Regions from separate parts of the Brevibacillus gelatini genome, predicted to be linked through region 1. Evidence: riboswitches for the same ligand, from Rfam matches in the RefSeq annotation. Region 1 holds a riboswitch; the other holds the start of a gene.

Region 1 (4,210 bases):
GCCCAGCCTCGGCTCCCCTGCGGATAAACCCGAGATGCGACCATTTCCACAAGGTGGAGACAGACAGGTTGTTTTTCACCGATTCCTCGACAAAAATGCCCTCTTTTCGCCGCTCCTCCGGGACGAGGACGATTCCTGCATCAACGGCGTCCTTTGGCGAGCGCAGACGTACCTCCTTGCCTTTCAGCCTGACCCGGCCAGCCTCGGCCGCATCGGCTCCAAACAACAAACGGGCCAGTTCCGTCTTCCCTGCTCCGACCAGTCCTACGACACCTACGATTTCGCCCTCGCGAACGCTCAGATCAACACCGCGAACCTTGCCGCCAGCCACCCCGTCCGCTTCCAGGATCAGCTCGCCAATCGGTACCTCCACCTTCGGAAACTCTTCATCGAAGCTTTTGCCCAGCATGTTCCCGATGACTTCATCCATCGTGGTAGCGGCTGTCTCGCTTGTTGCAATCAACTGGCCGTCGCGCATGACGGTGATCCGGTCGCAGATTTCAAAGATTTCCGGCAGCCGATGGGAAATATAGATGATCCCGACCCCGGCTTTTTTCAATTGGTCGATGATGAGAAACAGCCGCTCGCTCTCCTTCGTGCTCAAAGGAGCTGTCGGTTCGTCAAAAATGACGTATTTCGCTTTTTGCACGGTCGCGCGGGCAATCAGGATCAACTGCTTTTCCGACAGCGAACATTCCTCGACGAGCATGCGCACCGGGATGGAAAAGCCGAAGCCTTGCAAAATGCTTTCCGCTTCCTTGTGCAGCCTCTGCCAGTTCATGAGTCCCTTGCTGCTTTTGGACACGATCTGGTCGAGCAAAATGTTTTCCGTCACGCTCAAATACGGGATCAGCGCCGTGTCGACTTCCTGGTAGACACACTGGATGCCCAGCGCTTTCGCATCCTGCGGCGACTGGATGGAGACTTCCTTGCCGTCAATCACGATGCTTCCGCCATCCGCCTGATACGCACCCGTGAGAATTTTCATCAGGGTGCTTTTTCCCGTTCCGTTCGCCCCGAGCAGTGCGTGCACCTCGCCGGCCTTGACTTCAAAATCGACGGAGCGCAGCGCGGGTACGCCGGAAAACTGCTTCACAATCCCTTTCATCTGCAAGCTGGACACTTTTCGCACCCCCAAATAAACAAGATTCCCGTTGACAGAAGCAACGGGAATAGCCAAATCAACCAGCTCTATTTGCTTACTTGCCCCACTCTGGCACGTATTGGGACAGGTCGCCCATCGTTACTTTTTTATCCTTTGGCAAGTCTTCCTGTTTGACCAGCACCGGGTTCAGCTTCACGCTGTCTGGCACCTGCTCACCTTTGATTTTTTGGAAAACGGTTTGCGCATGAATGCGACCGATGTTCGACGGATCTACCGCTGCCGTCGCGGCCCAAGGAGAGTTCGGCTCCTGGATCAGCTGCAGGTCTTCGTCGCTCAGGTCGATGCCGTATACCTTGATCTCGGTGCGGCCTGCTTGCTGGATCGCACGGGTTGCCCCTTTGGCGAATTCATCCCACGATGCCCATACGGCTGTAATATCGCCTTTGTTCGGATACTTTTTCAAAATCGCTTCCATCTGTGCTTGCGTATCGAGCGCGGTGTTGTTCGTTGCCGAGCCAAATGCGGCGATTTCCTTAATATCCGGGTATTTTTTCAGGAAGGCTTCATACGTTACCTGGCGTTTTTCCATCGGTGCGAAGCCTGCTACCCAAATTTTCACGATGTTGCCTTTGCCGCCCGTATCGGCAGCCAGCTTCTCCAGGCTCAGCTCGGCCAGCTTGTTGTCATCCTGCTCAACGACAGGTACGCCTGGCAGCTTAATATCGGTGTCGAACAGCACGACCGGAATCTTTTTGTCGACTGCTTTTTGCGTGCCCTGCTGCAGCGCTTCTGCCGTACCGTGGTCAATCAGGATGCCGTCAAAATTTTGGTTCACCGCAGCGTCGAGGTTGGAAGCCATTTTCGACAAATCGGTATCCGCGTTGAATACGGTCAGCTCGCCGCCGTTTTTCTCGACTTCCTGCTTCACGCCGTTAATGTATTGGGCAGAAAATGTGCCGACGTTTTGGCGCATAATCAGGGCGATGCGCTTCGGTTTCTCGCCGCCGGAAGCGCCGCTTCCCGCCTGATTTTGGGTGTCCGCTCCTCCGCCGCAAGCGGTCAAGGCCAGCGACGCAGCCAGTACAATTGATGTGACAAGACCCAGTTTCTTTTTCATGAAAATTCCCCCTTTTTCTTTCCTGCTGAGCTTCAAGCTGGGGAGGCGACGACCTTCCAACCTTCCAATAGGAAAAGCCTCTTTCAACAGATGAAAGAGGCTTGATCGACAAGATTCGCGCCTCTTATCTGTCAGGTATCGCTACCTGTTGGAGTTAGCACCTTGGCTCGCAAGTCAGATCATCCTGCCAGCTAGGTTGCCGGGCATCATAGGGCCATTCCCTCAGCCTTCTCTGGATAAGAGTAGTTTTTATTTTCACAACGTTTTCGGAATATATACAGACTATAATCCTTGTTTTACCCATCTGTCAACTAGGTTTTTCAAACTTTTGTCCTCCAAGTAGTCCCAACTTTATGTCTAAATTTTGGAGGAATTTTTGTAAAGTCTTGTCGACATATGGTAGATTAAAGCCAAAGCCATGCAAATTTGCGATGGAGATGTCCGATGAGTCTATTAAAAGAAGTAATCTTGCAAATGTTTTTTGCCCTGACGCCGTTTGTTTTGTTTAATATCTATTACCGCGACCGAATGTGTAACTACAGTCGTTCCTTTATTCTCGTCACCAGTTCTGTCTGCGTGTTTCTGGCGATGACCTTCGCGTCGAGCGCCGTTGAGGGATTTATTTTTGTATTCTTCGCCTTGATCTACGGCGGGGTACGAATCGCCTCGGTCGTGCTGATCGAATCAGTGCTGTACCGCTACTATCTGGGCGGTGAAGACACGTGGGTCGCCATGCTCATGATAGCCACCGCATTCGCGATCTCCCTCCTGATCTATCAACGCTACAAAGCCAGTTATCGAAAAACACTGTATACTCTTTTGACGGGTGCTCTCTTTTCCCTGATAGAATTGGGATTGACCTATCTTAACTTTCCCACCCATGTATCCCATCAGCTTGCCTATCATGTGTTCGTGATCCCCGTTCAAAATATCGTCGGCATCTGGCTGTTGATGTCGTTATTTAGCAAATGCGTATCAGACAAGGAATTGTTCATTCGCCACGCACAAAACGAAAAGATCGAGACGATGAGCCACGTCGCGGCTTCACTGGCGCACGAGGTGAGAAACCCGCTCACAGCCGTCAAAGGCTTTTTGCGCTTGATGCAGGAAGACGCGGGAAACATTGCGAAAGCCGAGCAGTACATCCGCATCAGCCTGGACGAGATCCAGCGCACGGAAGCGATTTTGACGGAGTACCTCGCGCTGTCCAAGCCGCTCAAGGAGCGCAACGAGCTTATCAACGTGTGCGAGCAGCTCTATGTCGTCCGCGAGGTCATGCTGCCTTTTGCCAACATGCACAACATCGAGCTGGAGTTGCAAGCATATGAAAAGCCCGTCACGATCATGGCCAATCCCGACGAGTTCAAGCAGGTGCTGGTAAACTTTGTAAAAAATGCCATCGAAGCATGCGCGGAGACGGCCAACGGGAAAGTCGTTCTGTCGCTGTTGATTGAAAAAAACAACGCGCTCCTCATCATCAAGGACAACGGCATCGGCATGGACGAGGGACAGATCAAGCGACTGGGCACGATTTATTTTTCGACCAAAACAAGCGGCACCGGACTCGGCCTGACTTATTCCTATCACGTCATCCGCGCGTTTGGCGGCTCGGTGAGCGTGTCGAGCAAGCCAAAGGTCGGTACGAAGTTCACGATTACGTTTCCGTATCATCAGCCGCAGTAGCGGCCAGGTCGCAGTAGCGGTCAGGTGAAAAAGCCTGGCCATGAAAACATGCTCAGCCCTCGTGGAAAGGTACGCCCCCTGAGAGCGGGATCATTTCGCTTGCGACGGACAAATGGACGGGGAGGTGATGAAGCACAAGCGCTCCTGACCATCGCCTCCCAGACTGCCGGTCCCGGTCTTGCTTCACCCGAAAACAGTTGCCTTCCCTTCAATGCTGAACGGGCGGAATCTGCTGCAGATTGTTCGGCTGCTTTTCAAATAACAGCAACTCGTTTTGCCGATTCAGCGTGGCGAGAAATACGTCC
Region 2 (4,210 bases), 130 kb from region 1:
CTCCAGTACGATGGGATTCGTATAGCCAAAAGGCAATGAAATCGCTTTTATCTCCCGGCCCATCCATTTGTTCAAGCCTACACGAGACATACTGAAATCAACGTAAAGTCGATCCCTGTATTCCTCCTCATTTTCCAATCGTTTCAAATCTTGCAAGTAGACGGGCGCCGTCTCCGGTCCCATCTCTCCCCATTCATTCCGTGCTTCCTCTTCGTGCAGGCTGTACGTATGCGAACCAATATCAGCCAGCCCGGAGTGAAGCATTTCCATGACTTGCTGACGCGTCAGCGGCGTCGTCATGTTCTCCCGTTTTCGATCGGCTACATCTCGCAAGCGCCCTGCAATCACAAAGTTCACTGACGGGTAGCCGTATGTACGCAAGATGGGAAAAGCCTCCGTGTAATAACTCTCATAGCCGTCGTCAAACGTAATCAGGACAGCATTCTCTGTCGGCAAGCTCCCTGTATCCACAAACCGCAAAAACTCATCCAACGAGATCGGATGCAAGTCGTTTTCGTGCAAAAACGACATATGTTTTGCAAATTGCTCCGACGAAATCACGTACCGCTGACCCGATTCATCCGTGACATGGTGATACGTCAGAACGACTACCTGATTGTTATACCACTTTTTCGGCTCTACCGTTGCTTTTTCATTCTGCGTGACGTTTGGCTCAGCAATTTCCGCCGCGCTTATGCTTATAGACGTATCTACTTGGGGAAAAGGTTGCGCTTTTTGCGCATTATTTTTAAATTGGTAAAAATGACCAATCCCTGCTGTAGACACAATGAGCAGCAAACAAATAACAAACACGGTCAGGAAGAGCCTTCTGTTCGGCAAAGAAACCCCTCCTTATTTTCCTCTCTAGGAGATTCGACACAGTCCTACATTTTCCCTTCGATCAAGACCCACTAAAAAATGGGAAATTTTCCCATAACAAAAAGAGCCCAGTAGCATTACCAGGCTCTTGCTTGTTGTCGTTCTTATTTTGCCAGTTGAGCAGCTTCTTGCTTCAAAATTTCTGCTTTGTCTGTTTGCTCCCAAGGAACATTCAGGTCATTGCGTCCAAAGTGGCCATAAGCCGCTGTTTGTTTGTAGATAGGACGACGCAGGTCGAGCTGCTTGATGATGCCAGCCGGACGCAGGTCGAAGTGTTTGCGGATCAGTTTCACCAGGTCTTCTTCGGAAACGGTTCCTGTACCGAACGTATCGACAGAGATGGATACAGGCTGTGCTACACCAATGGCGTAAGCCACTTGCACTTCGCATTTGTCAGCCAGGCCGGCAGCCACGATGTTTTTCGCTACGTAACGAGCAGCGTAAGCACCGGAACGGTCTACTTTCGTCGGATCCTTACCGGAGAACGCGCCGCCGCCGTGACGAGCGTAGCCACCGTAAGTATCTACGATGATTTTGCGGCCAGTCAAGCCAGCATCCCCTTGAGGTCCGCCGATGACGAAACGGCCAGTCGGGTTGATGAAGTATTTGGTATCAGCGTCCAGCAGTTCAGCTGGAACAACTGGTTTGATGACATGTTCCATCAGGTCTTGCTTGATTTGCTCCAATGTCGCTTCTGGAGCGTGTTGAGTAGAAATAACGATTGTGTCGATGCGAACTGGTTTGTCTCCATCGTACTCAACCGTTACTTGCGTTTTGCCGTCAGGACGCAGGTAAGCGAGGGTGCCGTTTTTGCGAACTTCAGTCAGACGGCGCGCCAGCTTGTGGGACATGCTGATCGGCAGTGGCATCAGCTCAGGAGTTTCGTTGCAAGCAAAGCCGAACATCAGTCCTTGGTCGCCTGCACCGATTGCTTCGATCTCAGCGTCAGTCATTTTGCCTTCGCGCGCTTCCAGTGCCTGGTCTACGCCAAGAGCGATGTCAGCGGATTGCTCGCCGATCGCAGTGATAACGCCGCAAGTGTCAGCGTCAAAGCCGAACTTTGCACGATCATAACCGATTTCACGAATAGTGTCGCGAACCAGCTTTTGGATGTCTACGTACGTGTTGGTGGTGATTTCACCTGCTACGAGAACCAGACCGGTAGTTACGGAAGTTTCGCAAGCTACACGAGCGTTTGGATCCTTGGCCAAAATCGCATCCAGAATGGAGTCGGAAATTTGGTCACAAATTTTATCCGGATGTCCTTCGGTAACAGACTCCGATGTGAACAGACGACGACCCTTTTGCAAAGCCATGAGAAAATACCTCCTTTGACCTCATACAAATAGTTTGGTAGCCGAGTCAGGATTTTATCGACGTAAACGCAAATAAAAAACCTTTTCCATCTTTTGGAGGAAAAGGTTTGAGCGCTTTTAGCTTCCTTCATCCTCTTATCGGCCAGAACAGATTTCCGTCCTGCTGGTTAGCACCGCTCCAGACGGTTGCCGGGCTTCATAGGGCCAGTCCCTCCGCCTGCTCTGGATAAGAGTATCCATTACGGATTATAGAATAATTGTTTTTTGAGGTGGTGTCAATAGACTTTTACAGAGGACTTTTTTGGCCGAAACCGCCCTGGGAAAAACGCTGCTGAATTGCCTGCGGGAAGCATCTGAGGTGATCTGCTGTGCGCTTTTCCGTGTGCGATCCGGCGAGGCTGTACGTTTTCGCTTGTACGCTTACACTTGATACGACTTGGCGAGCAATACAACAACCTCGGCCCGCGTAGCGCTTCCCTGGGGCTTGAAGTTCGAGCCGTACCCATTCAGCCAGTTTCTCGCCGTCATGGCCCCGATTGCCGGAGCTGCCCAGTGGTCGGCCGGAACATCGCGATAGCTCGATGTGCTGCGGCTGTTCAGCGCCAAGCCCTTCGCCCTGGCGATCATCACAGCCATTTCCGCCCGCGAAACAGCCAGGTCAGGCTTGATTTGACTGTCAGGATACCCCTTCAAGATCCCGAGCTGATAAGCCACTCCAAGGGTGTTGTACGCCCAATGCTTTTTTGGCAGATCAGAAAATGCTTCCTTTCCCGAATAGGTGGTAGCTACTTTGGAGCCAGTAGCGCGCATCGTCTGCAGCAGCATGGTGGCAAACTGGGCGCGGGTGACTGCCTGGTTGGGCTTGAACGTCGCATCGTCAAAGCCTTTGACAATGCCTTTGGAGCTCAGCCTGGCAATCTCTGTACGCGCCCAGTGGTCGGAAATATCCCGATACCCCGAGACGAGCGGCTGCTGCGTGACCGTCAGTTTGTAAGCATCGTACTTGAACGGAATGCCGCTGTTCAGGCGCACGTAATACTTGCCTTTTGGCAACCGCAGGCTGAAAATCTCCTTGCCCCGGTCGGACAGCTCTGCCACTTCATTTGTCGATGCGAGCGCGTAGTTCATGTTTTTCTCGCTGTAAAGGGCGATGCGAAACCCGCTGGATACGGGAATGAACGGAGCGCGAATTGTGACGTACGAATCTGTATGGAGCGTAAATTGAAACCAGTCTGAATCCGATGCCGTCGGGATGGTTCCGGTCATGACCCCTCCGGCGGCGAGCGGCGAGGCCCTGCTGTACGTGTCATTCGGTTCGTTCAGGTCTTTTTTCAGCGGAGTGAAACCGAGATCCAGGCGGTATTCACCGTTTACCGCATTTTGCTGATACTCGCTGACCCGAATGTAGTATTTTCCCGGAGAGACTTCCTTGCTCGCACGCTCAGCCGGGTGATCGCGGTCGTCGTTGTCGTAGATCGGGTCCCAAACCGTATTATTTCCGTTCTGCTTCCCTATGGCAAGCACCAGGTCCACCCGCTTGTTGTCGGGCGTCACTGTCACATCCAGATGCCCGTACTCGCGGACGTAGTAGGAGAACCAGTCCTGGTCGCCCTCCTGGTGGAAGTTGCCCGTGACGCTGATCTGGTTGCCGACAAGCGGTCTTGCCGTCGCCATCGTATCGTTTGGCTCATTGCGGTCCGGGTTGATCGTGAACTTGCTCGTCAGCACGTATGTAAACGCATTGACGCCGCCGTTTCGCATCAGCTTGATGTTCATCCTGCCCGCTTTTGCCGGGACGGTAACGGTATCCCCGTTTCCAAAATAATGCGTAATCGGCGTCCGGTTTTCGGAGTAAAAGGTAGCCGCCATGGCGGAGGATACCCCGGAGTTAATCTTCGCCGTAAAGCTGACTTTGCCGTCATACGGTACGTCCATCTTAAACCAGTCGACCGTGTCGTTCGGCCCCAGGTTGCCGCGGATTTGCTGTTCAATCGGGAATGCCTTGGCCCGCTGCA

What was found. Region 1 has a riboswitch for S-adenosylmethionine ahead of AAFJ72_RS19040 (sugar ABC transporter substrate-binding protein). Riboswitches for the same ligand answer to the same signal wherever they lie in the genome.
Region 2: linked by a shared signal. The riboswitch ahead of metK (methionine adenosyltransferase) and the one ahead of AAFJ72_RS19040 (sugar ABC transporter substrate-binding protein) in region 1 are both predicted to bind S-adenosylmethionine.

Annotation. Positions count from the first base shown of each region.
Region 1 covers NZ_CP154342.1:3,945,524-3,949,733, forward strand. The annotation lists gene AAFJ72_RS19035 (sugar ABC transporter ATP-binding protein) at 1-1,123, opposite strand, end outside; gene AAFJ72_RS19040 (sugar ABC transporter substrate-binding protein) at 1,200-2,222, opposite strand; SAM riboswitch class I at 2,344-2,465, opposite strand; gene AAFJ72_RS19045 (ATP-binding protein) at 2,667-3,905, shown strand; gene AAFJ72_RS19050 (DUF421 domain-containing protein) at 4,114-4,210, opposite strand, start outside.
Region 2 covers NZ_CP154342.1:4,076,398-4,080,607, forward strand. The annotation lists gene AAFJ72_RS19680 (polysaccharide deacetylase family protein) at 1-840, opposite strand, end outside; gene metK (methionine adenosyltransferase) at 984-2,195, opposite strand; SAM riboswitch class I at 2,328-2,428, opposite strand; gene AAFJ72_RS19690 (S8 family peptidase) at 2,616-4,210, opposite strand, start outside.